4 regions of the Pseudarthrobacter sp. ATCC 49987 genome follow, and region 1 is predicted to be linked to each of the others. Evidence: riboswitches for the same ligand, from Rfam matches in the RefSeq annotation. Region 1 holds a riboswitch; each other region holds the start of a gene.
What was found. A riboswitch is a leader RNA that binds a small molecule or an ion and turns the genes downstream of it on or off. The one in region 1 is predicted to bind S-adenosylmethionine.
Positions count from the first base shown of each region.

Region 1 (7,531 bases):
GAAGGACATCATCGCCTGCAGCACCATAAAGATGGTCACCTGCCACGCGACCGCCGAGCGCCACACATTCACGCCGCCGTGCGCGCTCTGGTGCCGGCCGTGGCGCTGCCTGATGGCCAGCGGCAGGAACAGCAGAAGTACGACGCCGGCGGGCAGCGCCCAGAACCACAGCGCTGCGGTCCACTCCCCCGTCGCGCTGAAGACGGGGTAGGTGAAACCGGCGCCAAGGGCCGCTGAGGCGCAGATCGCCGTGGTGTAGAGGCCGCCCATCAGCCCGAGCCGGTGCGGGAAGTCACGCTTCACCAGGCCGGGCAGCAGCACGTTGCACAGCGAGATTGCGGCGCCGCAGGCCGCCGTCCCGGCCAGCAGAGCGGGAAGGTGCCCGGCGGCTCCGGCCTCCAGGGGCCGCAGCAGCAGCCCGGCGGTGAGCACCGCCATGGCGCCCAGCAGCACCCGCTCGGCCCCGAAGCGGCGGGCCAGAACGGGAGCCAGCGGGGCGAAGACCCCCAGCAGCGTCACGGGCACGGTGGTCAGGACGACGACGGCCCAGCCCGGCAGCCCGGCGTCGGCCGTCACTTCCGGCAGTACCGCGGCGAAGCTGGAGAAGACAGTACGGAGGTTCAGGCCGATCAGGACCAGGCACACGCCCAGGTAGGCCAGGGTGCGGCGGCTGCCGACCCGGGTGGGGTCCGCCGCGGGTACGTCGTCGATCTCGGCGTCCACCAGCAAGACCCGACGGTCCCCGGTCTTGAGGCCGCTGACGGTGGAGTCCTGGGGGCTTTTCGGTACAGTCACGGACCCCATTCTGGCAGGCTCGGTGCCGCCCGCGGTGTCAACAGAGCGCTTCCGGCCAATCCTGCCGACCCGGGCCTACACCGGAACTCCACTATTCTGGAAGGGATGAGTGAATCCCCAGAATCCCCCGAGTCGCCGCAGACACCGCGCCCGGTGACCCCCGGCAGCCAGGCCTCCTTCGGCACCTATGGCGGCCGGCCGGTCAGCTTTGTGCGCCGCGGCACCCGCCTGCAGGGGCGCCGGCAGGTGGCGTGGGAGGAACATTCTGACCGATGGGCCGTCGACGTCCCCCGCCACATCGCCAACACCTCCGTACACCCGGACTACGTCTTCGACGCCGAAGCCGAATTCGGCCGCAAGGCCCCCCTGATCGTGGAGATCGGCTCGGGGCTCGGCGATGCCGTGTGCCACGCGGCCGAGGAGAACCCGGACAAGGACTTCCTTGCCGTGGAGGTCTATACGCCGGGACTGGCCAACACGCTGATCAAAATCAACAGCCGCGGCCTCAGCAACGTCCGCGTTGTGGAGGCGAACGCCCCCGAGGTGCTGGCCACCATGCTGCCAGCGGCTTCCGTCACGGAACTGTGGGTCTTCTTCCCGGACCCGTGGCACAAGTCCCGGCACCACAAGCGCCGCCTCATCCAGCCGGCGTTCGCCGAGCTCGCCGCGCGGGCGCTCAAGCCTGGCGGCCTTTGGCGGATCGCGACGGACTGGTCCAACTACGCCGTCCACGTGCGCGAGGTCATGGCCGGCTCCCCCGACTTCGAGAACCTGCACGACGGCGAGCGCAGCGGCGCGGAGAGCCCGCTCACCCAAGTGTGGGAATCCGGCGTCGAGTCCCTCGTGGGCGGGGCCCCCGTCAAGGAGGGCCGCGCACCCGTGAGCACGGAACACACCGGACCCAACGAGGGCATCGATGAGACAGGCGGCTGGGCCCCGCGGTTCGACGGCCGGATCCTGACGAGTTTCGAGAACAAGGCGCACGAGGCGGGCCGGCTCATCTTCGACCTCAGCTACCTGCGCCGCTAGGCCGGTCACTCGACCGTGCTGTTCCCGGCGGCCTCCGCGTGGCACGATTACCGAAGATGCATGAACCGGGCGGAACTCACGTCCGGCAGAACCACCGAGCCAGTTGAGGGACCGCCATCAAGAGAGAACTGAAGGACGCCGCCGACGCGGCCGAAGACATCACCAATTCCCGCCCGCTGGAGCTGGTGGCCCGCGCCGGTTTTGCCGTGAGCGGCATCCTGCACTTCCTCATCGGACTCGTCGCGATCCGGCTCGCCATGGGCGGCGAAGGCGAGGCTGACGTCAGTGGTGCAGTGGAGCAGCTTGGGAGCCAGCCGGCCGGTCCACTGCTGCTGTGGAGCTCTTTCGCCGCCTGCGTCGCCCTCGCGATCTGGCAAACCAGTGATGCCATCTTCGATTTCGAGCACCTGCCGGCGAAAAAGAAACTGGGGAAAAAGGCCAAGGCCGCCCTCCAAGCCGTCGTCTACGCCGGACTCGCCCTCACCCTGTTTTCCTTCGCCAGCGGCGCCGGCAAGGACCACACCAGCTCCACCAGCGACCTCACAGCCTCCGTGCTGAAGGCCCCGGGAGGCTACGCACTCCTGCTCGCCGTCGGCGCGGGCGTCGCAGTCGCCGGAATCGTCTACGCCATCCGCGGCTTCCGGCAGTCCTTCGCCAAGCACCTCCGCCTCCCCGCCTCGCACAAGGCACGGACGGCGGTGACCGTCCTCGGCGTCGTCGGCTACGCCGCCAAAGGCATTGTCCTGCTTCTCGTGGGGCTGCTGGTCATTGTCGCCACGATCAAAGCCCACCCCGAGGAGTCCACCGGGCTCGACGGCGGCCTCAGGGCCCTCCGTGACCAGCCGTTCGGCATGTACATCCTGGCTGCGGTCGGAGCTGGCCTCATTTGTTACGGGATCTTCATGATGGTGCGCGCCAAACTGGCCAAGATGTAATGCCCGACGCGCACCGACCGGACACCCACGAACCCGTCGTCGGCTCCGCCTACATCCTGGCCGGGACACTGATCTCGGACGGCGCTGCCACGGCTGATTCCGTGGTCGCGGTGGCAGACGGAAGAATCGCCTACGCCGGCCCCCGGAGCGGCTTCGACGCGGCCCGCTTCCCCGTTGCGGAGGAACTCAAGCTTCCGCCGGGCAGCTCGATCCTTCCCGGACTCGTCGACCTCCACTGCCACGGCGCGGCAGGCGGCGGCTTTCCCACCGGCGACAGCCACGCGTGCCGCGACGCCGTCAGCTTCCTGCACCGCAACGGAACAACCACACTGCTGGCCAGCCTCGTCACGGCGTCAGGGCAGGAGCTCGTGAGGGGAGTCGGGGTGCTGAGGCAACTCGCGGACGAGGGCCTCATCGCGGGCATCCACTCCGAAGGCCCGTTCCTCGCCCAGGCCCGCTGCGGGGCACAGGACCCGCAATGGCTGCGGGCCCCGGACCCCGATTTGCTCCGCCGGCTGCTGGATGCGGCTGGCGGCACCCTCAAGACCATGACGTATGCCCCCGAGCTGCCGGGCGCCGACGGTCTGGTCAGCATGCTCGCCGCGAATGGCGTCACGCCGTCGCTGGGCCACACCGACGCCGACGCCCAAACCACCGTGGATTCCCTGACCAGCGCGGCCGCGTCCCTGCGCGCCCGCGCCGGAGCCCTGAACGCTACTAACTCCGGTGCTTCCGGGCCCGGAACGGGCCGGCGGCCGACGGTGACACACCTGTTCAACGGGATGCCGCCGCTCCACCACCGAAGTCCCGGCCCTGTGGCGGCATGCCTGCGCCTCGCGGCCCAGGGCACCGTCGCTGTGGAACTCATCGGCGACGGCGTCCATCTGGACCCCGCGACGGTCCGGATGGTCTTCGAGCTGGTCGGCGCCGGCAACGTCGTCCTGGTCACCGATTCCATGGCGGCGACCGGCCTGCCCGACGGCGACTACGCGCTCGGTCCTGCCGCCGTGGTGGTGCGCGACGGCGTGGCGGCACTGAAGAGCAACGGCGCCCTCGCCGGCGGCACGGCCACCCTGCTGGAAGTTGTCCGCCGCACGATCGGGGCCGGGGTCAGCCCTGCCGACGCCGTGAAATCGGCGACCCTGGTCCCGGCCAAGATCCTGGGCCTTGAGGCCGAGATCGGGAGCCTGAAGGCCGGCATGCGGGCCGACATTGTGGCGGTCGACGCAGACTTCGGGCTCGCCGCGGTCCTTCGCGGCGGTCAACCCCTGGCACGCCCCGCCTCCTGAGCCGGGGCTCGACGCCGTCGTGCACGGCTGCCGAACGTCGCTGACCTTCGGCCGCAATCATGGCGCCATGAGGCGGGATGTGGCTCTGTGTGATCGTTTGTTGCAGAACATGTCGTCATTGTTGGGAAATCGAAGATTCTGCAACAAAGTGGATGTTGCCGCCACCCGCAACGGTCGCGGAACCGAAAAATGTCCTTCGTGACGAATAAAGACCATCCAGATCGGCTGAGAGACCTGGCTCGATGACGCCGTAGCAACCACCCGCAAGGGCAAGGTGCTAATGCCAGGACCGATGGAGATTGCCAAGATCCCAGGTTCCACCGGCCCGGCCCCGTGCTGTGTCGGACAAACTCGTACGGTTTTGGCGTCCCCCGGTCACGACCGAGAGGATCCGCGATGGATACCCCTGAATCACTCACGCCCGCCACGAGTTCGAAGAGCAGGCGCCACCCGCTGCGTTTACTGGCACTGATGGGCGCGGCAGCCCTGGCCTTGAGTGCCTGCGGCGGTGCTGGCGGCACGTCGGCATCCCAGGCCGGCGCGGACGGAAAGCCGGTGCAGGGCGGAACGTTCGTCTTCGCCGAGGTCACCCCGATTAACAACTTCCAGACCCAGGCGGCGCGCTTCTACGAAAAGGCGAACGTCCTGAACAGCGTGCTGGACCGGCTGACCTATTTCGATGCAAAGAAGGGCGAGCTTGTCCCCTGGATCGCCAGCAAGTTCACCGCGAGTGAGGATCAGACCAAGTTCACCTTCACAATCCGCCCCGGAGTGACTTTCAGCGATGGAACGCCGCTTGACGCCAAGGCAGTCCAGGCAAACTTCGAGGCCCTGGGCAAGGGTATCGAGAGCGCCAAGATCCAGCCGAACGTTGACTTCTCCACCTACGAGTCCTCGCAGGTCACCGGCGAGGACCAGGTGGAAGTAACCCTGTCCTCCCCCGACGCCAACTTCCTGCGCGCCACGTCCTCCGTCACCGCCGGACTCGTGTCGCCGAAGACCCTCACCCTGGACAACGCCGCCCAGTCGGCCATCGCGAAAATCTCCGGATCGGGTCCCTTCACCTTCGAATCAGAGAAGGCCGATGAGGAAATCGTCCTGGCCAAGCGTTCCGACTACGCCTGGGCTCCGGAGGGTGCCGCCAACCAGGGGGCCGCCTATCTGGACAAGGTCGTCGTGAAGTACCTGCCGGAAGTGGCCCACCGCGCGGGGGCCGTGCAGACCGGCCAGGTTGACTTGGTCCGCGGCCTGCAGCCGGCCGACGAAACTGCCCTCGCCGGGAGCGGCAACCAGGTCCTGCCGGCCAAGGGCATTGACCTGACCGCAAACATGGCGGCGGCGCGGGTCGGCAGCGGCAAGCTGGCGGACGCGAAGGTCCGCCAGGCACTGCAGCTCGGCATCGACCGGCCGACGCTCAAGGACACGGTGCTCTCCGACAGCTACGAACTCGCCGGCTCCATCCTGAACCGTGAAGCACCAGACTTCGTTGATCTCTCCGCCGACCTGGCCTACAACCCGGAGAAGTCCAAGAACCTGCTGGATGAGGCCGGCTGGGCAGTTGGCTCCGACGGCATCCGCGCCAAGGACGGCCAGAAGCTCGAAGTCACCGTCACGTCATCCAACAACTCCGTGGTCATCAAGCCCGCTTTCGAACTGATCGAGCAGCAGTGGCGCAAGATCGGCGTGAAGCTGGTCAACCGCGCGGCGGACAACGCCTTCCTGGCGACTTCCATGAAGGACCCCAACGTGGAATTCTTCGGAACGCGGCAGTTCGCCTACGGCGGCCTGGGGCCGGTCTTCGGCCCGGTCACCAACACGCAGACATTGAACGCGGACCCGCAGCTCAATGCGCTCTTCGCCACGGAACGCGCCGCCACCAGCGCAGCAGCGCACAAGCAGTTCGTCGCCGAAGAACAGCGCACGCTGGTTGTCGACCAGGCGTTGGCCCTCGTTCTCTGGGACGAAGTCCAGGTCTACGGCGCCAACGCCAAGTCACACGTCGAATTCACCTCCGGCACCGCACCGATTTTCCAGGGTGCCTGGAAGACCGGCAAGTAGGTCGTCATGGGTCTTTACTTTGCGCGGCGCCTCGGACAGGCACTGCTTGTCATCTGGCTGGCGTACACGCTCGTCTTCCTGGCAATACAGCTGCTGCCCAGCGATCCGGTCACGATCTTCCTCTCGGCGGACGCCGCGGCTGACCAGGCAACGATTGATGCCATGAAGGCCCAATACGGCTACGACCAGCCCCTGCTGGTGCAGTATTTCAACCAGCTTGGGCAGTTGCTCGGTGGAGACGTCGGGTACTCCCTGGCCTCCGGACAGTCGGTGGCGACCCGCATCGGCGCGGTGGCCGGATCCACCCTGGCGCTGGCCTCCAGTGCCTTCGTGTTGGCCGTCGTCCTGGCTGTGGCCCTCGTGGCCGCGGCCTGGTTGAGCCGCTCGACGGCGCTGCAGCGCTTCATCACCAATCTCCCGCCGTTGTTCGCAGCGGTTCCGGTGTTCTGGCTCGGGCTGGTGCTGCTGCAGCTGCTGTCCATCCAGCTCGGTGTGATGTCCCTGTTCCCGGACGGTTCCTTTGCATCGCTGGCAGTTCCCGTCCTTGTCCTGGCCCTTCACGTTTCCGCCCCGATCGCGCAGGTACTGCTCAAGAGCATCACTCACGTCTATGAGCAACCGTTTATCGACGTACTGCGGGCCAAGGGCGCGTCCCCCGCATGGATCTTCTACCGCCACGCCCTGAAGAATGCTGCGGGTCCGGCAATGACCATTGCCGGCATCACGGTCGGAACCCTGCTTGCCGGTTCCGTCATCACGGAGACCGTCTTCGCCCGCTCCGGCCTTGGCTCGGTGGTCCTCCAGGCCGTCACCGTCCAGGATGTCCCGCTGGTCCAGGGCCTGGTCCTGCTGACGGCGTCGGCGTTCGTTGCAGTGAACCTGATCGTCGACCTGCTGTATCCGCTGCTGGATCCCCGCATCCTCAAGAGCAGTGCCCACGGCTCGCCACGAGCACTGGCTGCCTGAGACCGAACGGAGAACCTTGTGAGCCTCAACCTACTACCAACAGATCCTATTGATGAGGCCGCGCTGCCTCCTGCCGGTGGCAGCGCCGCAGCGATTGGCCCGGGAAAGCGCGAAAGAAGCATCCTGCGCTCGGCGGGCCTGTGGCTGACCGTCCTTCCGTTGCTGATCGTCCTGGGGTGGGCATTTCTGCCGGGCCTCTTCAGCGCCTTCGACCCCATCAGCGGCATTCCGAAGCAGAAGTTCCAGCCGCCAAGTGCCGGGCACTGGTTCGGTACCGACCACTTGGGCCGGGATGTCTACGCGAGGGTCGTGCATGGCACCTCGCAGACCCTGCTCACCGCAGGGCTCGCTGTCCTGATCGGATTCGTGGTGGGAACGGCCCTGGGCCTGTTTGCTGCGACGGCCGGCCGGGCCGCGGATTCGAGCACCATGCGCCTCGTGGACGTGCTCCTGGCGGTG
Region 1 is NZ_JAABNS010000001.1:52,294-59,824, reverse strand. Features, by position in the region: gene GXK59_RS00265 (MFS transporter) at 1-804, opposite strand, end outside; gene trmB (tRNA (guanosine(46)-N7)-methyltransferase TrmB) at 901-1,824, shown strand; gene GXK59_RS00255 (DUF1206 domain-containing protein) at 1,953-2,759, shown strand; gene GXK59_RS00250 (N-acetylglucosamine-6-phosphate deacetylase) at 2,759-4,048, shown strand; SAM riboswitch class I at 4,258-4,347, shown strand; gene GXK59_RS00245 (ABC transporter substrate-binding protein) at 4,445-6,106, shown strand; gene GXK59_RS00240 (ABC transporter permease) at 6,113-7,072, shown strand; gene GXK59_RS00235 (ABC transporter permease) at 7,091-7,531, shown strand, end outside.

Region 2 (7,531 bases), 2.4 Mb from region 1:
GCGTTTGCCGGCCTCCGCTCCCCCGGCGAGGTTGAAGGAAACGACGGCGCCGGTCCCCTTCGGACCGTACTTGCGGCCGCGCTCGTACCAGGGGCTGGAGGGCAGCCCGGCGTAAGCGACGGATTCGACGTCGTCCCTGGCCTCGAGCCATTCGGCCACCTTGACGGCGTTGGCGACGTGCCGCTCCATGCGCAGGCTCAGGGTCTCGATGCCCTGGGCGATGAGGAAGGCGTTGAACGGGGACACCGCCGAACCGAGGTCGCGCAGCAGCTGGACCCGCGCCTTGAGGATGTAGGACAGGTTGGCGCCGAGGGCACCGTCCGCACCAAGGTCCCGGGCGTAGACCAGTCCGTTGTACGTGGGGTCCGGGGTATTGAAACCGGGGAAGCGCTCCGGGTCCTTGCCGAAGTCGAAGTTGCCGGAATCCACGATCACGCCGGCGATGGCCGCGCCATGTCCGCCGAGGTACTTGGTCGCGGAGTGCACCACGATGTCTGCGCCCCACTCGATCGGGCGGATGAGGAACGGTGTGGAGAGGGTGTTGTCCACGATCAGCGGCACGCCGGCCTCGTGGGCCACCTGCGAGATGCCCTCGATGTCCAGCACGTCCTGGCGGGGGTTGGAGACGACTTCGCCAAAGAACAGTTTGGTATTGGGCTGAACGGCATCCCGCCACTGCGCCAGGTTGTCCGGGTCCGCCACGAAGGTCACGGAGATGCCGAACTTCTTCAGCGTGTGCGCCAGCAGGTTGTAGGTGCCGCCGTACAGGCTGGGGCTGGCCACCACATGGTCGCCGGCCTCCGCGACGTTCAGGATCGCAAAGGTCTCCGCGGCCTGTCCGGAGCTCAGCAGCAGCGCCGCTAGTCCGCCTTCCAGGCTGGCCACCCGCTGCTCCACAGCGTCCTGGGTGGGGTTGCCGATCCGGGTGTAGATGGGAGCCAGTTCGGCCAGGGCGAAGCGGTTGGCGGCGCTTTCGGCGCTGGGGAAGACGAACGACGTCGTCTGGTAGATCGGCAGCGACCGGGCACCGGTGGCGCTGTCCGGCTCCTGGCCGGCGTGGATCTGACGGGTTTCGAAGGACCAGGCACTGGACATCGGGACACTCCTTAGGGGACCGGGCACAGGAAGCACCAGAGCCCCTGGGCCCGGGTCCACACTGGTGCCGCGCTTGCCCTCCGGCGGGTGCCGGACGGCCAGGTCTTCACCCGGGGCACCCCACCGCGAAACGAGGGTTGCCGGCCAGCAAGCCGGGGCTGTGCGCTGGCACTCATGACCTGACCCCAGTCTAGGAAGCGGTTCCGGGCCCTGGATAGCTTTGTGACGAACATGAAGTTGCCCGGCCGGCGCACCCGGCCGCGGCCTTCAGATCCCGGCATTGACGCGGAGAAATGCCGGGCCGGACAGCCCACGGGAGGACATCCCATCACGGTTAGGAGAACCTAAGCTGAGAGCCGCATCACAAAGTGTCAAGATGAGGGCATGCGCATGGATCACGTCTCTTACGCCTGTGAACAAGATGGCCTAGCTGCCACCACCGAACGAATTGCGTCTGCCCTCGGCGTGGAAGCCGTGAAGGGCGGAGTACACCCCCGATTCGGGACCCGCAACATGATTATCCCGCTCGCGGGACACAAATACGTTGAAGTCGTGGAGGTCCTGAACCACCCGGCCTCCGACAAGGCGCCCTTCGGCCAGGCCGTCCGTGCCCGCTCCGAAGCAGGCGGCGGCTGGATGGGCTGGTGCGTCGAAGTTGACGACCTCGCCCCGTTCGAGGAGCGGCTGGGACGCGCTGCCGTCAACGGCAACCGCAAGTTCCCGGACGGCCGCGAACTGGTCTGGAAGCAGATCGGCATCCTCGGACTCATCGCCGATCCCCAGGTCCCCTACATGCTCAAGTGGGAGGGCGATCCGGAACTCCACCCGTCCAAGGCCTACGAGAGCAACGTCAAGATGTCCGCGCTCACGATCGCCGGCTCGGCGGAGCGCGTCACCGAATGGCTCGGTGTTCCGGTCGAGAAGCCGCTGGAGGACGTGGCCGTGAACTGGCTCGCTCCCCGCGGGACACCCGGCATCCTCTCCGTCACCTTCGAGACAGCTTCCGGAGCCGTCACCATCTGAGTTCCTTACCGCCCCACACTTCGGCCGCCATCAGCGGGTGCCAATGACGTCACCCACCGATGGCGGCCGAAATCTTTTTAAGCCAACGCGGGGTCAGCCGAGGCCGATGGCCTTGCCGAAGAGGCTGAAGCCGACGAACGCCACGATGTCCAGTGCGGCATGGGCGATCACCAGCGGCATCACGCGGCGGGTCCGGAGATAGACCAGCGCGAAAATCACACCCATGATGGCGTTGCCGGCGAACGGCCCGAACCCCTGGTACAGGTGGTAGCTGCCTCGCAGCATCGAGCTGGCGAAGATGGCAACGGGCATGGCCCAGCCCAGCTTGGGGAGCCGGTCCAGCAGGTAGCCCACCACGATCACTTCCTCCACGACCCCGTGCCGGATCGCGGAGAGGATCAGCACCGGCACCGTCCACCAGTAGGAGTCGAGCGCACTGGGGATGATCGCCGTCGTAATCCCCAGCGCCCGGCCAGCCGCGTAAAGGCCCAGCGACGGGATTCCGATCAGCGCCGCGAGGCCCACTCCCTGCAGCAGGTCCTTGCCGGGCCGGGCGAAATTGAAGCCCAGCTTGCCACACGCCGCGGCCGCGGTGCGGTGCTCGGAGAGGAAGTAGATCACCAGTGCCACAGGCACCAGGGCGAAGAAGATATCCAGCAGCTGGTAGGTGAGGTCAAAGTACTCGCGGGGGCTTTGCGAGCGGTTCAGGGTGGAGGTCCCCTGGGCCAGCGGCGCCTTCGTCATTTTGTCCAGCAGCTGCACCACCGAGTAGACGGCCGACTGCCCCAGTGACAGACCCAGGACAATCCACACTTCTGTCCGCAGCCGACGGCGGGAGGGAACCAACATGTTCCTATCTTGCCTGTACATTCCGTCAGTTGCCTGAAACCGGGCATTACCGGGGCTGCCGCCCGCCCGGGCCTATGCTTGGGGTTTATGAGTGCGCCCGGGAAAATCATCATGATCCGGCATGGCCAGTCCGCCGCCAATGCCGACACCTCGATCTACAACCGGGTGCCCGATTACCGGATCCCGCTGACCGGGCTCGGCGTCGAACAGGCCCGGGCAGCCGGTGAAGAGGTCCGGCGGCTGCTGGACGGCAAGCCCGTCTGTGTGTACGTCTCCCCTTATCTGCGGGCCTACCAGACCCTCGAGGCGCTCAATCTCGGCCCGCTGGTGGAGCGGGTGATCGAGGAGCCGCGGCTGCGGGAGCAGGACTGGGCGAATTTCCAGATCGCCGGGGAGATTGAGGACCAGAAGGAGCTCCGCAACGCCTACGGCCACTTCTTCTACCGCTTCCGCGAAGGCGAGTCCGGCTCCGACGTCTATGACCGGATCTCCTCCTTTATGGAAACCCTGTACCGGCACTGGTCGAAGCCGAGCTACGCCCCCAACGCGCTGTTCGTGACCCACGGGCTCACCATGCGGCTGTTCTGCATGCGCTGGTTCCACTGGTCGGTGGAGTACTTCGAGTCCCTCAACAACCCGGACAACGCCGAGGTCCGCACCCTGTACCGCTCCGCGGACGGCAAGTACGAGCTCGACAAGGCGTTCAGCCAGTGGGAGGCCCGCCGCGTCGACGAGACCGTGCTCGACGCCCCGCCGATGTTCTTCTAGCGGCCGCGCTTCATTCCGGCGTCAGCGGGCGCGGGCGCCGGCCCGCCAGACGGCGTGGGTCAGCGGGATGCCGGGCCGGTAGGCCAGGTGGGTGGCGGACGGTGCGTTGAGCAGGTGCAGGTCCGCGCGGTGTCCGACGGCGATCGAACCGACCGCGCGTTCGCCGTCGGCGTCGTTGCCGGACTCCCGGCCAAGGGCCAGGGCGCCGCCGTATGTTGCGGCGCGCACGGCCTCGTGGACGCTGAGGCGCATCTGGAGCACGGCGGTGGTGACGCAGAACGCCATCGAGCTGGTGTAGGAGGTGCCGGGGTTGCAGTTGGACGCCAGTGCGAGCTGCACGCCGGCGTCGAGCAGTTCCCGGCCCGGTGCCAGCGGCTGGCGGGTGGACAGATCGCAGGCCGGCAGGCACGTCGCCACCGTGCCGCGTCTGGCACCCGTGCCACCGCCGCTGCTGCTGCCGGGGTCCCAGCCGGACCAGCTGGCCGCGAGGGCGTCGACGTCGGCGGCGGACAGGTAGTTGACGTGGTCCACGCTGGCGGCGCCGAACTCCACGGCGAGCCGCACACCGGGTCCCTCACCGAGCTGGTTGCCGTGCACCCGCAGGCCCAGTCCGGCGTCCCGGCAGGCCTGGAGCACGCGCCGGGACTGGTCCTCGGTGAAGGCACCGCGCTCGCAGAAGACGTCGGCCCAGCGCACAAACGGCCGCACGGCGGCGAGCATGGAGCCGCACACCAGCTCCGTGTACTCCTCGGCGTCCATCCCCGCCGGCACAAGGTGCGCGCCGAGGTACGTGACCTCGTCAACGACGGTGGAGGCGATCCGGGCGCTGCGGGCCTCGTTCTCGACATCCAGGCCGTAGCCGGTCTTGGTTTCGAGGTACGTGGTGCCCTGCGAAACAGCTTCGGCCACCCGGCCCATCGCCAGCCGGGTGAGGTCGAAGTCACTGGTGGCCCGGGTGGCGCCGGTGGTCACCGCGATCCCGCCGGCACTGTAACTCTCCCCCGCCATCCGGGCCTCGAATTCGGCCGTCCGGTCGCCGGCGAAGACGAGGTGGGTGTGCGAATCGACCCAGCCGGGCAACAGGGCGCGGCCGCCCGCGTCGACGGCCTCATCGGCGGCCGGCGCGTCCGCCGCCTGCCCCAGCCAGGCGATCCGTTCGCCCTCGATCACCACGGCCGCGTCCTTGAGGACCCGGTGGTCCAGGTCCTGGGTCATCAGCTCGGCAACGTTGGTGATCAGGGTGCTCATGAGTCCATTCTTCAGCGCCGGATGGACCAGCGCGTCGCCGCCAGCGCCTTCGCTGTCCGGGATGCCGGACCGGCCGCGGTGTCGCCGCCGGCGGCCGGGCCGGCGCCCCGGCCCGCGAGGATCAGACCGGCGGCCAGTTCGGCGATGCCGGAGGAGGTCTGGAAGCCGTAGCCGCCCTGGCCGGCGAGCCAGAAGAATCCGGGGGCTTCGGCGTCGAACCCCACCACCGGGACGCCGTCGGCCGCTTCCGTCCGCAGCCCTGTCCAGGCCTGGCGGACGCCGCGGATGCCGAGGGTGGTCAGGGTGTTGAGCCGGGCGATGAGCCCTTCGATGTCTCCCGGGTGCGGCTGCGCGTCCTCGGGCCCGCTGGGTTCGTGTTCCGACGGCGAAATCAGGACCTGTCCGTCGTCGCGCCGGAAGTAGAAGGAGTCGTCGGCGGCGGCCACCATGGGGCTGGACTCCGGGAGGGGATGCTCGACGTCGACAATCGCCGCGGTGCGCCGGTACGGCTGCAGCTGGACCTTCTCGACGCCGCTGAGCACGGCCAGTTCGTCGGCCCAGGCGCCGGCTGCATTGACCACGACGGCGGCCTGGAAGCCTTCCTGCCCGGCACCGAGTTCCCAGCCGGAGCCGAGGCGCTGGGCCGAGTGGACCCGGGCGCCGGTGATGATGTCCACGCCGCCGGCTTCGGCGCGCCGGCGGTGGTCCTCAAGGAGCAGGGGCGCGTTGCAGGCGAAGGAGCCGGTGTCCAGGCCGGCGGCGGCGAAGGAGTCCGGGAGCAGGGCCGGGCAGAGTTCCAGGGCCTCGGCATGGGTGATCGGCCGCATGTGCCCGCTGGCCTGCTCCCGCACGGTGGCGTCGTCGCCGATCAACATGAAGCTGCGCGGCGAGAGCACCGGTTCCGGCCGGTGGGCGTCCTGGGCGGCGATCAGTTCGAGGGTGCGGAGGGTGAGCTCCTGGACCGCGGGCGGCCCGTAGCTGGGGATCAGTTGCCGGGCCGAGCGCGCCGACGTGTGGTACGCCAGGGTCTGCTCGGCTTCGACCAGGGCGACGCTGCATTTCCCGGCGAGGGCTGAGGCAAGGGACAGGCCGGCGATACCGCCGCCGACAATCACGACATCGTAATTAGCTGACATGGTTCCATCCTTGCAGACGGATGCGGTTGCGGCGCCCCTGTGGCGCCGCAACCTGAGAGCTGCGCGGCCGGCGAAGCTCCGTTTGGCCGTCGACCCTAGCTGGCGACGGCGGCGCGGCTGCGCACGAAGGCCTGCACGCATGCCTCGACGTCTTCGGCGCTGTGCGCGGCGGAGAGCTGGACGCGGATCCGGGCCGCGCCCTTGGGCACCACCGGGTAGCTGAACGCCGTAACAAAGACGCCGTTGTGCAGCATGGCGTCCGCCACCTTGGCGGCCATCACGGCGTCGCCGAACATGACCGGGACGATGGCGTGCTCGCCCGGGAGCAGCTCGAAGCCTTCTTCGCTCATGCGGCTCCGGAACAGCCCGGCGTTGGCGAAGAGCTTGCTGCGCAGTTCGCCGGAGTTCTCCACGAGGTCCAGGGCCTTCAGCGTGGCCGCGACGATGGCCGGGGCCAGCGAGTTGGAGAACAGGTACGGGCGGGCCTTCTGGCGGAGCATGGCGACGACTTCGCGGCGGCCGGAGACGTAGCCGCCGGAGGCACCGCCCAGGGCCTTGCCGAAGGTGCCGGTGTAGATGTCCACGCGGTCCGAGACGCCGGCGTGCTCCGGGGTGCCGGCACCGCTGGCGCCCATAAAGCCAACGGCGTGCGAGTCGTCGACCATGACCAGGGCGTCGTACTTTTCGGCGAGGTCGCAGATCGCCTCAAGCGGGGCGAGGAAGCCGTCCATCGAGAAGACGCCGTCCGTGACGATGATCTTGCGCCTTGCCGGGTTCTCCTGCGTGGTCGCCTCGATCAGCTTGGATTCGAGGTCCGCCATGTCCTGGTTGGCGTAGCGGAAGCGCTGGGCCTTGCAGAGCCGGATGCCGTCGATGATCGACGCGTGGTTCAGCGCATCGGAGATGACGGCGTCTTCCGGGCCGAAGAGCGATTCGAACACACCGCCGTTGGCATCGAAGCAGCTGGAGAACAGGATGGTGTCCTCGGTGCCGAGGAATTCCGAGACGCGTGCCTCCAGCGCCAGGTGCAGGTCCTGGGTGCCGCAGATGAACCGGACGCTGGCCATCCCGAAGCCACGGTCGTCCATTGCGGACTTGGCGGCGGCGATGATCTCCGGGTGGTCCGCGAGGCCCAGGTAGTTGTTGGCGCAAAAGTTCAGCACGTCCGCGCTGGACTCGCCGATCTGGCCGGCCTTGATGTGGTTGGCCTGGGGCGAGTCAATGTGCCGCTCGGTCTTGAACAGTCCGGCGCTGCGGATCTCGTCCAGTTCGTGCTGCAGCTGGTCCTTGATGGCTGAATACATTTAGGTTGGGCTCCTCAGCTGGTGGGGTCGGTGGGCCGAAACGGTGGCGGGTTAGAAGCAGGTCCAGTCCAGGACCACCTTGCCGCCCACGCCGGCGCGGGCGATCTC
Region 2 is NZ_JAABNS010000001.1:2,457,513-2,465,043, forward strand. Features, by position in the region: gene GXK59_RS11560 (bifunctional o-acetylhomoserine/o-acetylserine sulfhydrylase) at 1-1,095, opposite strand, end outside; SAM riboswitch class IV at 1,160-1,275, opposite strand; gene GXK59_RS11565 (VOC family protein) at 1,480-2,118, shown strand; gene GXK59_RS11570 (CPBP family intramembrane glutamic endopeptidase) at 2,212-2,967, opposite strand; gene GXK59_RS11575 (histidine phosphatase family protein) at 3,055-3,735, shown strand; gene GXK59_RS11580 (amidohydrolase family protein) at 3,757-4,983, opposite strand; gene GXK59_RS11585 (NAD(P)/FAD-dependent oxidoreductase) at 4,995-6,119, opposite strand; gene GXK59_RS11590 (glycine C-acetyltransferase) at 6,215-7,423, opposite strand; gene tdh (L-threonine 3-dehydrogenase) at 7,475-7,531, opposite strand, start outside.
Region 2: another riboswitch for S-adenosylmethionine. It lies ahead of GXK59_RS11560 (bifunctional o-acetylhomoserine/o-acetylserine sulfhydrylase); the one in region 1 lies ahead of GXK59_RS00245 (ABC transporter substrate-binding protein).

Region 3 (7,531 bases), 3.3 Mb from region 1:
AGTGCCGGAGTTCGCTGCATGGGACGGCACGGCGGGAGCCGGAATGTCCGCCGGTGACGGCCGTGCGGGCCGCGGAGCCACATCGGGCGTCCCGCCGGAGGGCTGGAAAATGCTGCCGACGGTGTGGCTGACGTTTTTGCGGAAGTCCTCGCTGGAGGCCGCCACGGCGCCGGCACCGAGCGTCATGGCGCCCACGACGGCGCCACCGACGATAGCCAGCCTGCGCTTCCGGCCACGGCGCCCGGCAAGGCTCGTGACCCCTGCCGGCAGGGGTTCCTCGCCGGGACCCGGTGCGGACGCGAGAGCGGGCATCGCCGTCGTCGGGCTTGGGTCCGGACTGTCGGCAACGAAACCGCCAGCGGCGAGCATTGCCGCGAGGTCGGCCCGGGGCGCGGGCGCCCGGTCCGGGACCAGGGCGCTGAGCTGCTCCAGTGAACCACGGAGCTCGGTGGCACCGTCGAGGCCGGCATCACGGAGCATCGCCTGGATGCGGCCATCCTGCTGGGGTTCGCGTATGCCGGTCATGATGCTGCGTGGTCCTTTTCGGTGACGAGTTCGCGCAGGGCGCTGAGCCCGCGTCGTTGAAGCTGTTTAATGGCACCCGGCGTCTTGTCCATAATGCCGGCCACCTGTTCGATGGAGAGGTCCGCGACGATCCGCAGGACCAGGACTTCCCGTTGCTCTTCGTTGAGCCGGGAAAGGGAATCTGCAATGCCGCCCAGGGAGCCGAGGGCCTCGTCCTCGGCGGAAGGGGCGTACCGCGTGTCAGCCCGGGGATCGTATTCGGCCAGGTACGGCGTGCGGTCTGCCCGCCGGTGGTGGTCGACCAGCCGGGCGTGCGCGACGGAGAAAATGAAGGTCCGCAGGCCGGTGGGGCCGCCGGTGACCTTGGCGAGTTTCGGCAGGATGTCCACGAAGACGTCCTGGGTGAGCGCCTCGGCGTCTTCCACGCCGCGGGCCCGGAAGTAGCCGAGCACCGCGGGTGAAATGACCGTGTAGACAGCGCTAAACCCTGATGGCTCGCCAGCCAAGGCTGCTGACAATTCATCATCGCTTAGCTGTTCTGCCAAGAGGCTGTCCTTCCGGTTACTGCTGGGGTGCGGCCCCGGCAAGTCTAGCGGCCGCACCCCGGGTGCCTCCAAAGAGGCGTTCAATGCCTACTTGTCGAGCTCAGGCTGCACGTCCGACGGCAGGGTCGGAACGGCCGGAACGGCAGGAACCGCCGGAACACCCTTGGCGCCCGGGACAGCGACGGTCACGCCGGCGTGGGCCTTGGCCTCGGCAGCGCCCTTGGCGTTGGCGGCGCCGTCGACGGCAACGCCGTCGTTGTCGGCCTCGACGGAACCTTCAGCGGAGCCGTCGGTACCCTCGACGTCGCCTTCGGCGGAGCCGTCAACGGACGGGGAAGCCGGCACAGCCGGGACAGCCGGAACAGCCGGGGCGGCGGGAAGCTCAGGAGTCGCCGGAACCGCGGGGGTTGCCGGCACGGCGGGCGTAGCGGTGGTCACTTCAGCCTGCTGGGTGGTCGAAACCTGGGCCGCATTGGCCAGGCCGATGCCGGAGAATCCTCCAACAACGAGAATCGCGGCGCCGACAGCAATCTTGGTGGTCTTGCTAACACTCTTCATAAGAAACGTACATCCTTTGTTTTTTGTGTGAAGGCTGGCTGGAGCCTGATGGGGGCAGTCAACAGCCCGCTCGTTCAGTGGAAGGCTGGCCAGCGCCCGATGGGGGCGGGCGCCGGCCTGCACTTGCAGTGGAAGGCCGGCCGGATTTCCGGTGGGGGGTCCATGTTCCGGCGGCGCTTACAAAGGAGTAATCGCTGGAGGGCCCCGAAAGGTTACGCACTGATCGGAAGTTTCTTTTTTCTTTTTCGGACAGCCGCTGCGAGGGACCCGGACGGCGGCCTAACGACGGCGGCGGCGGGCCACCTTTCCAGGTGACCCGCCGCCGTCGGGCGTCAGCAGTTACTGCATTAGTCGTTGATCAGGTCGTTGATGACGATGGTCTGGTCGCGGTCCGGCCCGACGCCGATCGCCGAGAAGCGGGTGCCGGAAAGCTTCTCGAGGGCCAGCACATAGTTCTTGGCGTTCTCCGGGAGGTCGTCCAGGGTGCGGGCGCCGGTGATGTCCTCGGTCCAGCCCTCGAAGTACTCGAAGATCGGTTTGGCGTGGTGGAACTCGGTCTGCGTCATCGGCATTTCGTCGTGCCGGACGCCGTCGACGTCGTAGGCCACGCAGACCGGGATCTGCTCGATGCCGGTGAGCACGTCCAGCTTGGTGACGAAGTAGTCGGTGAAGCCGTTGACGCGGGAAGCGTGGCGCGCCAGCACGGCGTCGTACCAGCCACAACGGCGCGGGCGGCCGGTGTTGACGCCGAATTCGCCGCCGGTCTTCTGCAGGTACATGCCCATCTCATCGAACAGTTCCGTGGGGAACGGCCCGGCGCCCACACGGGTGGTGTAGGCCTTGATGATGCCGATGGAGCGCGAGATGCGGGTGGGGCCGATGCCCGAGCCCACGGAGGCGCCGCCGGCCGTCGGGTTCGAGGAGGTCACGAACGGGTAGGTGCCGTGGTCGACGTCCAGGAACGTGGCCTGGCCGCCCTCCATAAGGACCACCTTGCCCTCGTCCAGCGCCTTGTTCAGCACGAAGGTGCTGTCGATGACCAGCGGGCGCAGGCGTTCGGCGAAGGACAGGAAGTAGTCCACGATCTCGTCCACCTCGATGTCGCGGCGGTTGTAGACCTTGACCAGGAGTTCGTTCTTCTGCCGCAGCGAGCCTTCGACCTTCTGGCGCAGGATCGAGGCGTCAAAGACGTCCTGGACACGGATGCCCAGGCGGGCCACCTTGTCCATGTACGCCGGGCCGATGCCGCGGCCGGTGGTACCGATCGCGCGGCTGCCAAGGAAACGCTCGGTGACCTTGTCCAGGACCTGGTGGTAGGGCGCCACGAGGTGGGCGTTGGCGGAGATCCGCAGCTTGGAGGTGTCCGCGCCGCGGGCTTCCAGGCCGTCGATCTCCTGGAACAGGGCCTCCAGGTTCACCACGCAGCCGTTGCCGATGATCGGGACCGCGTTCGGGCTCAGGATGCCGGCCGGAAGGAGTTTGAGCTCATACTTCTCACCGCCCACGACGACGGTGTGGCCGGCGTTGTTGCCGCCGTTCGGCTTCACGACGTAGTCGACGCGGTGGCCGAGCAGGTCAGTGGCCTTACCTTTGCCTTCGTCGCCCCATTGGGCTCCGACGATCACGATTGCTGGCATGGGATCCTCCCCCATTCGTTCGGGCCGAAGTCCGTGTGATTCACCAGGGTGGTCACCGGAGCTCAGCGCCGTTCATGAGAATGCCCCGAATCTACCGCTGTGCTCTTACCATCAACGCCAGAGTCCGGGGCTCTTACCACCCAAGTTTAGCCGATCCCGGTGGCGGCAGTTCATTTGACCATCCAATGGACTTCCCGCCGGTTGCGCGCGTCACCCGGTGTCCAGCCAGCGGGAATGCGCCGGAAAGACTTGCGCAGGCCTGCCGGGTGGAATTAGGTAAGAGTTGACCATCCCGAGCGGCCGAGGGACCTGGACCGTTGACGCCGCAGCAACCCTGCCCGGACACAGCCCGCTGATCTGCGGCCGCCGTGACGGCAAGGGTGCTACCGCCAGGACCGATGGAAAGGAAGCACCCCCATGCAGCAGAACGCGCAGCAGAACACCGACCATATCCGCGCCACCCACGCCGGCTCGTTGCCCCGCACCCCGGAGCTCATCGCCGCGAACGAGGCCAAGGAGGCAGACGGCATCACCCCCGAGTTCCTGGACCTGCTGGAAACCTCCGTGGTGGACATCGTGCAGCGCCAGAAGGACCTCGGCATCGATATCCCCAACGACGGCGAATACGGGCACACCATGTCCAGCTCGGTGGACTACGGCGCGTGGTGGAACTATTCCTTCAGCCGGCTTGGCGGCCTTGAACCGACCGATGTGGACCGCTGGGCTGACGCCGCGGTGCACCGCTCCAGCCCGGGCCACATCGTGCTGACCTCCTTCCCGGACCGGCGCGACCGGCAGAAGTTCAACGACGCCTACAACGATCCGTCCTCCGGGATCCTGGCGCACCGCAAGAGCGTCACGCAGCCGAAGATCGCCGGCCCGCTGCGCTACACCGGGCAGGCCCTGGTGAACTCGGACATCGCCAACCTCAAGACCGGCATGGCCGCCGCCGGGCTGTCCGAGGGCTTCGTCGCTTCCCTGTCCCCGGGCTCCTGCGCCCGCGTCGCGAACGAGTACTACAAGACCGATGAGGAGCTCCTCTACGCCTGCGCCGACGCGATGCGGGAGGAGTACAAGGCCATCATCGACGCCGGCCTCACGGTCCAGCTCGATGACCCGTCGCTGGCCGAAAGCTGGGACCAGATCAATCCGGAACCGAGCCTGGCCGACTACCTCAAGTTCATCCAGCTCAGGGTAGAGGCCACCAACTGGGCCCTGCGCGATCTCCCCCAGGAACAGATCCGGTTGCACGTCTGCTGGGGTTCCTGGCACGGCCCGCACACCACGGACATCCCCTTCGCGGACATCATCGGCTCCGTCCTGCAGGTCAACGCCGGGGGCTACTCTTTCGAGGCCGCCAACGTCCGCCACGAGCATGAATGGCGTGTCTGGAAGGACACCAGGCTTCCCGACGGAAAAGTCATCATCCCCGGTGTTGTCTCCCACGCCACCAACGTCGTCGAGCACCCGGACCTGGTGGCTGACCGGATCGTGCGCTTCGCCCAATTGGTGGGCCGGGAAAATGTGATTGCCTCCACAGACTGCGGTCTCGGCGGCCGCGTGCACCCGCAAATCGCCTTTGCCAAGCTGGAATCCCTGGGCGAAGGCGCCCGCCGCGCCACTGCCCGGCTCTGGTAGAGGACCTTCGGCCGGCCCGTCATTTCGCAGGGCTTGATAGACTAATAAGGATCGACCAGGAATCGGTCCACACCACATTTTCAAACCGCACCGTATTCGGCGTGCCCCCGGACGGTCTGGCAGCTTCACCAATCCCGCAGGAGACTCAGCAACATATGACAGCCTTGGCCACTGAAAATTCCCGCGAACAGCTTTTGAGCCGCCGCTACGAACCTAGCGTCGCGGCTGTCAACGAACTGTGCGACACGCTGCAGGCAACCAAAGCTGGCACGAATGTTCCCTATGTGGACCCGATGCACGACATCGATGAGTGCCGCATCATCAGCCTCTTCTCCAACATCGGAACAGAGGATGAGTCGGGCTTCATCACCGCCGGCGACGAGGAAGCCGCCACCCGCCTGCTCGGCGTCCAGTGGAAGCTGGGCCTGCGCCCCGAGTACGTGATGCCGTGGAACGTCCACCCCTGGTACGTCCCGGACGAGCCCAACGGCAAGTTCACCCCGGACCAGATTTCCGCAGGCCTGAAGCCGCTGCTGAAGTTCCTCGCCGTCGTGCCCCGTGCCTCGGTGATCGTCGCGCACGGCACCGAAGCCAACCGCCTCGCGAACCTTCTCCTCAAGACCGAGGTGCCCATGATCTGGCGCCGCGGCCTCAAGACCTATAAGGTCCGCTCGCTCAGCGGCCGCGCCTTCGCCGGCACACCGGCCCGGCAGGAGCAGTACCTCGAGGAAATGGGCACCGTCTACGCCGACGCCATGGCCCGCACCGGCCTGGCAAAGACCAGCTGATCCCACTTCCGCCACGACGACGGCGGGCGCCCACCTTCTGGTGGACGCCCGCCGTCGTCGTTTAACCCCGCGTTGCTTGTTGGTGCCGGGGCGGTTAGCGCTTTTCGGCCTCGATGGCTGCCTTGGCAGTGGGGTCGGAGTCCTTGAGGAACTTCTCGATCCGCTCCGGCTCCTCGGCTTCGCCGATGGCCGCGGAGGCGCGGCCCAGCGAATACAGGGCGCGCAGGAAGCCACGGTTCGGTTCGTGTTCCCAGGGGATGGGCCCGACGCCGCGCCAGCCGTTGCGGCGCAGCGAATCCAGGCCGCGGTGGTAGCCGACACGGGAGTAGGCATACGAGTCGATGGTCCGGCCCTCGGTCCAGGCTTCCTCGGCCAGCACGGCCCAGAGCAGCGAGGACGTCGGGTGCTTTTCCACCAGGTCCAGGGCTTCATGGCCGGCATCCAGCGCCGCGTAGACCTCGGTCTCGGCGGGCAGGAGCGTCGGCTCAGGACCCATCAGGTTCTTGCGGAATTCGTCCGACATGCCTAGAACGTCTTGCCGGTGGAGCCGAGCTGCTGGGCAGCCTCGGCGACGCGGGCCGCAAGGCCGGCCTCGGCGGAGGCGCCCCAGACGCGGGGATCGTACAGCTTCTTGTTGCCGACCTCGCCGTCGACCTTCAGCACGCCGTCGTAGTTGCGGAACATGTGGTCCGCCACGGGCCGGGTGTAGGCGTACTGGGTGTCGGTGTCGATGTTCATCTTGATCACACCGTAGGAGACCGCGTCGGCGATTTCCTTCTCGGAGGAGCCGGACCCGCCGTGGAAGACGAGGTCGAACGGGTTGGCCTTGCCGATCTTGGCGCCGACCTGCTGCTGGATGTCCTTGAGGATTTCGGGGCGGAGCTTGACGCCACCGGGCTTGTAGACGCCGTGCACGTTGCCGAAGGTCAGCGCCGTGATGTAGCGGCCGTTCTCGCCGGAGCCGAGGGCGTCGATCGTGGCCAGGGCGTCCTCGACCGTGGTGTAGAGCTTGTCGTTGATGGCGTTCTCGACGCCGTCTTCCTCGCCGCCGACGGTGCCGATTTCGACCTCGAGGATCATCTTGGCGGCGGCGGTGCGCTCGAGCAGTTCGCGGGCGATCCGCAGGTTCTCCTGCAGGGTTTCGGCGGAGCCGTCCCACATGTGCGAGTTGAAGAGCGGGTTGCGGCCGGCCTTGACCTCGGCCTCGGAGGCTGCCAGCAGCGGCAGGACGAAGCCGTCCAGTTTGTCCTTCGGGCAGTGGTCCGTGTGCAGGGCGATGTTGACGCCGTAGTTCTTGGCCACCTCGCGGGCAAACGCGGCGAAGCCCAGGGAACCGGCCACCATGTCCTTGGTGGAGGCGCCGGACCAGTAGGCGGCACCGCCGGTGGAGACCTGGACGATGCCGTCGGACTCGGCCTCGGCGAAGCCGCGGAGGGCGGCGTTCAGGGTCTGGGAGGACGTGACGTTGACGGCCGGGAACGCGAAGCCGCCCGTCTTAGCGCGGTCGATCATCTCGGAGTAGATCTCTGGGGTTGCAATGGGCATGCTGACTCCTAAAGTGAATTTCGTCTGCGGGCTGGTTGACCCTGGAGTGAACCTCGTCGGCTAGGAACCATCCTAGCCATTCCTTCGCTGGGGGCAGTGGTTCCGGTCACTCGGGCCTGTAATAACTCACTGGACCCCCGGGAACTGGTTGAACACGTGCCGTCGGATCCAGGCGTGCATCGCGATGGCCGCGGCCGAGGCGGCGTTAATGGAGCGGGTGGAGCCGAACTGCTCGATCGACAAGGTGTCCACCGCCGCCTGGTGGACCTCGGGTGACAGCCCCGGACCCTCCTGC
Region 3 is NZ_JAABNS010000001.1:3,359,496-3,367,026, forward strand. Features, by position in the region: gene GXK59_RS15520 (hypothetical protein) at 1-525, opposite strand, end outside; gene GXK59_RS15525 (RNA polymerase sigma factor) at 522-1,070, opposite strand; gene GXK59_RS15530 (hypothetical protein) at 1,158-1,628, opposite strand; gene GXK59_RS15535 (adenylosuccinate synthase) at 1,976-3,265, opposite strand; SAM riboswitch class I at 3,550-3,670, shown strand; gene GXK59_RS15540 (cobalamin-independent methionine synthase II family protein) at 3,683-4,903, shown strand; gene GXK59_RS15545 (uracil-DNA glycosylase) at 5,059-5,691, shown strand; gene GXK59_RS15550 (DUF3151 domain-containing protein) at 5,786-6,214, opposite strand; gene fbaA (class II fructose-bisphosphate aldolase) at 6,217-7,236, opposite strand; gene GXK59_RS15560 (TrmH family RNA methyltransferase) at 7,363-7,531, opposite strand, start outside.
Region 3: another riboswitch for S-adenosylmethionine. It lies ahead of GXK59_RS15540 (cobalamin-independent methionine synthase II family protein); the one in region 1 lies ahead of GXK59_RS00245 (ABC transporter substrate-binding protein).

Region 4 (7,531 bases), 940 kb from region 1:
GACCCCGGAACCTCACGGTTTCCGGGGTCATTCGTTTTTGGCGGGGCTGCCTCTATGGGCGGGACTGCTTTTGCGGGCAGGGTGGCACCGCTGCGTCAGGCTTCGACCGGGTTGCTGGAGTGGATCCGGTCCAGGATCGAATTCTTGAGGTTTTCCGGGGCTGCCTCGGTGCAGGAACGCTTCACCATAACGCGGATGACACATTCGAGGTCATACTGCTCGAAGCATTCCGGGCACCCGTCCAGGTGGTCCTTGATCTCGGCGATGTCCTCGTGGGTGAGGGCACCATCAAGGTACTCGTAAATACGTTGCATCCGGGCGTCGTCGCAGTCGCCCAGTCCCTGGCAGTCGCTCATTTCCTGTTCTCCTGTTTGTTGCTTCCGGCTGCAGCGGTGGCATCTGCGGCCTTGAATCCGCGCTCGGCGGCGTAGTCGGCGAGCATGTCCCGCAGCATCTTCCGGCCCCGGTGCAGACGGGACATGACGGTCCCGATCGGGGTGTTCATGATGTCTGAAATTTCCTTGTACGCGAATCCCTCGACGTCGGCGAAGTAGACTGCCAGCCGGAATTCCTCCGGAATGGACTGCAGTGCGCGCTTCACGTCCGAGTCCGGCAGGTGGTCCAGCGCCTCGGCCTCCGCCGACCGGAGTCCCGAGGAGGTGTGCGATTCGGCACGCGCCAGTTGCCAGTCCTCGATGGTGTCCGAGTTCGACTGCAAAGGCTCGCGCTGCCGCTTGCGGTAAAGGTTGATATAGGTATTCGTCAGGATGCGGTACAGCCAGGCCTTCAGGTTGGTGCCGGGCTTGTACTGGTGGAACGCGGAAAACGCCTTCGTGTACGCCTCCTGCACCAGGTCCTCGGCATCAGCGGGATTCCGGGCCATCCTCATGGCCGCGGAGTACAGCTGGTCCACGTACTGCATGGCGTCGCGTTCGAACCGCACCCGCCGCTCTTCCGTGGTTTCAGTCGCCACGTCCAGCGCCTGCCCGTCCACGATTGTCTCCCGTGCGGCAGCCTCCTGAACGGCGTCGGGCTTCGGGGCCGCACCTGACTTCGGGGCAGGGCCAGCGGGTGCGCCGGCGGGGCCGGCAGCAGGTGACTTAGCGGGCGTGGCGCCGTTTCCGGCGACCTCGTGCATGGCCGCAACGGCCGGATCCATGGTGCTCATTGCCCTCAAGTCTACTGTCATCGCGCGGCGCGGGCCCGAAACTGCCGGCACGGTTCCTTCGCGCAGTCCCATGGCCCACAACTCCGCGGGATAGTCCGCCAGTTGCGCGTCCTTCACCAGTACCAAATCTCCGCCTCCCGGCTCGTCGTCCCGCCACCTTCCAGCCGCAAATAAGCAGCTCGAACACGACATTCACAACCCCGCCCGGCGGGCAAATATTCCACAAAGGTGCAAGACTAGAACCGGTTCTCCCGCATTGATTCCGCGGTTCGTCCATCCAGGAGGAAATTCATGTCCTTTGTCCGCTTTCTCGCCCGGCCCATGCTCGCCTCCAGTTTCGTCCTTGCAGGCATGGACAAGCTCAAGAACGCGGATGACACTGCCACGCAGCTGTCCCCCCTGCTGCGTCGCGCGGCTGAATCCCTGCCGTTCCAGACCAACGAAAAGGTCCTGGCCCGCGTCATCGGCGGTACCCAGGTCGGCGCCGGCGTCCTCTTCGCGATTGGCAAGCCGGCCCGCCTCGCCGCCACCATCCTTGCCGTCATCTCCGTGCTCAACAGCTACGTTGAATGGCGCAGCGCGGACATCACGTCCAAGGAAGGCCGCGACGCCCGCCGCAAGCAACTACTCAAGAACGTCTCACTGACCGGCGGCGTCCTGCTGGCCGCCGTCGACACGAACGGCCGCCCCAGCCTGGCCTGGCGCGCCGAACACCTCGCCGCGGACGCAAAAAAGAACGCCGGCCACCTCGCCGCTGACGTCAAGAAGACCACCGGGAAGCAGCTGAAGAAGGCCGACAAGGCCGTCCGCAAGGCCGTCGACCACACCGTCGGAGCCTAAAGCAGCAATGGCAGGCACCACCCCCACCGCAGCTGCCCCCTCCGTTCCGGCCGACAGTGCCCCGCTGTGGCGGGCGCCATTCGCCGAACGGCCGGTCGACGCGACGGTCACCGTCCCGGGATCAAAGTCCCTGACCAACCGGTACCTCGTGCTGGCTGCCCTCGCGGACGGGCCCTCACGGTTGCGGGCTCCCCTGCATTCCCGCGACTCCGCCCTCATGATCGAGGCCCTGCGGCAACTCGGGGCCACCATCACGGAGGTTCCGGGCGACGGCGACTTCGGTCCCGACCTGGAAATCGTCCCGATCAGCCTGGACGCCGCCGGCACGGACACGGCGATCGACTGCGGCCTGGCCGGAACCGTCATGCGGTTTGTCCCGCCCGTCGCGGCCCTGCGCCGCGGAGTGACACTGTTCGACGGCGACCCGCACGCGCGCAAGCGCCCGATGGGCCCCATCATCGACGCACTCACCGGACTGGGCGTGGCCGTCAGAGCGCCTGACGGCGGACCGGCGTCGTCATTGCCGTTTACCGTCGACGGCTCCGGCACCGTGCGGGGCGGCCACCTCGTCATTGATGCCAGTGCGTCGTCGCAGTTTGTGTCCGCGCTGCTCCTGGCCGGCGCCCGCTTCACCGAGGGACTGCACCTCGAACATCAAAGCCTCGAACATCAAAGCCTCGAACATCAAAGCGGGGAGCAGGCGGGAAAGCCCGTGCCGAGCCTGGACCACATCAACATGACCGTCGCCGTCCTCCGCGGCGTGGGCGTGGCCGTGGACGATTCCCGCCCGAACCACTGGGTGATCTCCCCCGGGCCCATCCGCGCCTTTGACCTCCGGATCGAACAGGACCTCTCCAACGCCGGCCCCTTCCTCGCAGCGGCCCTGGCCACCCGCGGCACCGTCCGCATTCCCAACTGGCCGCCCGGGACCACCCAGGTCGGCGATCTGTGGCGCAGCATCCTCACGACGATGGGGGCCACCGTCACACTCACGGACGGCACCCTGACCGTTACGGGCGGCCCGGACATCAAGGGCGCGGACTTCGACGAGACCAGCGAGCTCGCCCCCACGGTCGCCGCCCTCTGCGCCCTGGCCACCGGGCCTTCGCGGCTGAGCGGCATCGCCCACCTCCGCGGGCACGAAACGGACCGGCTCGCCGCCCTCGTGGCCGAGATCAACCGCCTGGGCGGCGACGCCGAGGAGACCTCCGACGGCCTCATCATCCGGCCCGCACCGCTGCACGGGGGTGTCGTCCACAGCTACGCGGACCACCGCATGGCCACAGCCGGCGCCATCCTGGGCCTCGCCATCCCCGGCATCGAGGTCGAGGACATTGCGACCACGGCCAAGACCATGCCCGACTTCCCGCAGCTCTGGGAAGCCATGCTGGCGCAGCGAACCCCCGCAGAGAAGGCCGCCTCCGGTGGCACGCAGCACTGACTCCTGGGACGAATCCGACGTCCGGATCCGCCCCAACAAGAAAGGCACCCGGCCCCGCACCAAGGACCGGCCCGCCTACGAGGACGCCGTCACCGGGCGGATCATCACCGTTGACCGCGGACGCTACACCGCCGTCGTCGCCGAAGGCACCCCCGGGGAACGCAAGATCATCGCCGCCCGCGCCCGGGAACTGCGCCGGAACCCGGTCGTCGCCGGCGATTTCGTCTCCCTTGTCGGGGACGTCAGCGGCGAACCGGACACCCTCGCACGTCTGGTCAAGATCCAGGACCGCAAAACACTGCTGCGGCGCAGCGCCGACGACACCGACCCGATCGAGCGTGCCGTCGTCGCCAATGCCGACACGCTGGTGATCGTGGTGGCGGCCGCCAATCCTGAGCCCCGGACCGGGTTCATCGACCGTGCCCTCGTGGCCGCGTACGACGCCGGCATCGAGCCGCTGCTGCTCGTCACCAAGGCCGACGTCAAGGACCCCGCGGAACTCCTCGCCAACTACCAGCACCTCGACTTCCCGGTCATCATCTCCAAAACGGCGGACTCCGCCGCGTCCGGCATCGATGCCCGCTCGGACGACGGGCTCTCCGCCCGGCTGGACAAGGACGCCGTCTCCCAGCTTCGCGCCCATCTCGATGGGAAGGTCACCGTCATGCTGGGCCACTCCGGCGTCGGCAAGTCCACCATGGTCAACGCCCTCACCGGCGCCGAGCGCGCCACCGGCGGCGTCAACGCCGTGACCGGGCGCGGCCGCCACACCTCCTCCTCCGCGCTGGCCCTCAAGGTCAACGATGCGCCGGCAGGCAGCTGGATCATCGACACCCCGGGCATCCGCTCCTTCGGCCTGGCCCATGTGGACCCGGACCGCATCCTGCGGTCCTTCCCCGATCTTGAGCCTGGCACCGACGACTGCGAGCGGGGCTGCAAACACGATTCCAGCGCCGTCAACTGCGGCGTGGACGCCTGGGTGGCCGCCGGCCATGCGGGCGAATCCGGCCCGGCCCGGCTCGCCTCACTCCGCCGCCTGCTCGGAACAGATCCCCGCATGGAAGCCCAGGACGTCAAGGAACTGGGCACCGTCTCCTAGCGGGCTGCGGCGCAGCCTACCGCTCCCCCGCCCGCTTTGGCGGTAGTTTGGAACCATGAGTCAACCCGCTTCGAGCTACAACGATGACCTGCGCCTTGCCCATGTACTGGCAGATTCCGTAGATTCCCAGACCATGAGCCGCTTCAAGGCGCTCGATCTTCGGATTGAGACGAAGCCGGACCTGACCCCGGTGACCGACGCCGACAAGTCGGCCGAGGAAGCCATCCGCGGCCAGCTGTCCCGGTCCCGGCCGCGCGATGCCGTGCTCGGCGAGGAGTTCGGCAGCTCCGGCCACGGCTCCCGCCGCTGGATCATCGACCCGATTGACGGGACCAAGAACTTCGTCCGCGGCGTCCCCGTCTGGGCCACGCTGATCGCCCTTGTTGACGAGGGCGAGCCGGTCGTCGGCGTCGTGAGCGCCCCGGCACTGGGCAAACGCTGGTGGGCCGCCAAGGGCGCCGGTGCGTACATGGGCCGGTCGCTGGCGGCCGCCACCCGGCTGAAAGTCTCCAACGTCTCCAAACTCTCGGACGCCTCGCTGTCCTACTCCAGCCTGGGCGGCTGGAAGCAGCGCGGCAACCTCGATGAGTTCCTCGGCCTCACCGAGGAAGTCTGGCGCACCCGCGCCTACGGCGACTTCTGGTCCTACTGCCTTGTGGCCGAAGGCGCCGTCGACATCGCCTGCGAGCCCGAACTGAACCTCTACGACATGGCCGCGCTGGTCCCGATCGTCACGGAGGCGGGCGGGCGCTTTACCTCCCTCGAAGGAGAAGACGGCCCGTTCGGCGGCAACGCCCTCGCCACCAACTCCATCCTGCACTCGGAGGTCCTCAAGCGCCTCAACCCGGGGCTCGACGACCTGCTGTAGGGAATTCCGGCGTCGTCCTGCAGGTCCGGACGCGTCCCGTAACAAAACACTTCACATTCCTGCCCTGCCTTTTCCGCGGCAGCAGGCATGGCCTAGGCTCGACACAGGTCACGAGTGCCAGCGCGAAACCCCGGTTTGCTGGCCGGCAACCCTCCATTCGCGGTGGGGTGCCCCGGGTGACGACCTGGCCGGTCCGGAACGGACCCGGCAAGCGCGGATCCCCGGTATGTGGGGTCCTTTTCGAGCGAGGTCCCATGACGACTGCCACGATTCCTGCCACCCCTGAACTCCAGTCCGGCGCCGGCCGGGCCCGTCCCCAGGCGCGGTTCGCCGCCACCCGCCGGCCGCTGGCCGCGGTGACCGGCGCGGAGATCCAGGCCCCCCTCATCCAGGGCGGGCACGTCCGCTACGCCAATCTGGATTATGGCGCCTCGGCCCCTGCCCTGTCCGTGGTCTCGGCCTACCTCAACGAGATCCTGCCGTTCTACGCCAGCGTCCACCGCGGTGCCGGGTACGCCTCCCAGATCAGCACCTCGGTCTACGAGAATGCCCGGACCATTGTCCGCGACTTCGTCGGCGGCCGGCCGGACGATTCGGTGATCTTCACCCGGAACACCACCGACTCCCTGAACCTGCTGGCAGGCTGCCTGCCCGCCGTCGACGGCGTGCACACCGGCGAGGTGCTCTACCTCGACATCGAGCACCACGCCAACCTGCTGCCGTGGCAGCGGGTGCCCCACCGCAGCGTCATCGCCGCGCCGACCCTCGCCGCCACCCTGGAACTGCTCCGTGGGGAACTCGCCCACGGCGGCGTCAGCCTCCTCGCCGTCACCGGCGCCTCCAACGTCACCGGCGAGATCCTGCCGATCCGGGCCCTCGCCGCCCTTGCCCACGACTACGGCGCCCGGATCGTCGTCGACGCCGCCCAGTTGGCGCCGCACCGGCGGATCGACATCGCCGCGGACGACGTCGACTACCTCGCCTTCTCCGGGCACAAGCTTTACGCGCCGTTCGGCGCCGGGGTGCTGATCGGCCGTCCCGACTGGCTCGACGCCGGCACCCCGCACCTGGCCGGCGGCGGAGCCGTGCAGGACGCCCGGATCGACGCTGTCAGCTGGACCACCGGTCCGGCCCGGCATGAAGGCGGCTCCCCCAACGTCCTCGGCGCCGCCACGCTGGCCCGGGCCACCCAGGTCATCGCCGACCTGGATGTGGAGCAGTGGCACGCGCACGAAAACGCCATCCGGTCCTTCCTCGTCGAGGGCCTTGCCCGGATCGACGGCGTGAGCGTCCACCAGATCTTCCCGGACAGTGCTTCCTTCGACGTTTCCTTCGACGCGGGATCCGGAGCCGTCCCGGGCACCGGCACCATCGGCGTCGTCAACTTCTCGGTGGAAGGCTACGACGCGGGCCTGGTGGCGGCGTACCTGTCGGCCGAGCACGGCATCGGGCTGCGCGACGGCCGCTTCTGCGCGCACCCCCTGCTCCGGCGGCTCGGCCTGCCCTCGGGTTCGCTGCGGGCAAGCTTCGGCCTGGGCTCCCGGCTGGCGGACGCCGAGCGTCTGCTGGCAGCAATCCAGGAGCTGCGCCGGAACGGCCTCGGCTGGGACTACGTCGTCGACGCCGGCCGCTGGGTGCCCTCCAACGACACCCGCAGCTACCCGCACTGGGCCCCCAACACGCCCGGAACCGCCGGCGCGGCCCCCTGTACCCGGGACTGACAGCGCGGATCCGCCAGCCCTGTGAAAACACGGCCCTGCCGCGTGCGGTAAATTCGAAAGGTACCCATCCGGACCTGCCGAAGGAGATCGCACGTGGCAAGCGGCGGACCCAAGCTGCCCGGCGGACCCAAGCTGCCCGGCGGCCCCACGTTGGGCGGCGGCCCCAAGCTGGATCAGGAGCGGCGCCAGGAGCTGGGCCAGAGCTTCCAGGACGGCGGGGAGCACTACGACCGCGTCCGCCCCGGGTACCCCGGGGATTCGGCCGGCTGGCTGATCCCGGCCGGTGCCCGGGAGGCCGCGGACCTCGGCGCCGGAACCGGGAAGTTCACGGCCCTGCTGGTCGGGCGCGGCCTGCACACGGTGGCGGTGGACCCGTCCGCCGACATGCTCGGGC
Region 4 is NZ_JAABNS010000001.1:990,183-997,713, reverse strand. Features, by position in the region: gene rsrA (mycothiol system anti-sigma-R factor) at 96-356, opposite strand; gene GXK59_RS04655 (sigma-70 family RNA polymerase sigma factor) at 353-1,240, opposite strand; gene GXK59_RS04650 (DoxX family protein) at 1,460-2,008, shown strand; gene aroA (3-phosphoshikimate 1-carboxyvinyltransferase) at 2,016-3,449, shown strand; gene rsgA (ribosome small subunit-dependent GTPase A) at 3,433-4,548, shown strand; gene hisN (histidinol-phosphatase) at 4,604-5,416, shown strand; SAM riboswitch class IV at 5,523-5,636, shown strand; gene GXK59_RS04630 (aminotransferase class V-fold PLP-dependent enzyme) at 5,671-7,137, shown strand; gene GXK59_RS04625 (class I SAM-dependent methyltransferase) at 7,288-7,531, shown strand, end outside.
Region 4: another riboswitch for S-adenosylmethionine. It lies ahead of GXK59_RS04630 (aminotransferase class V-fold PLP-dependent enzyme); the one in region 1 lies ahead of GXK59_RS00245 (ABC transporter substrate-binding protein).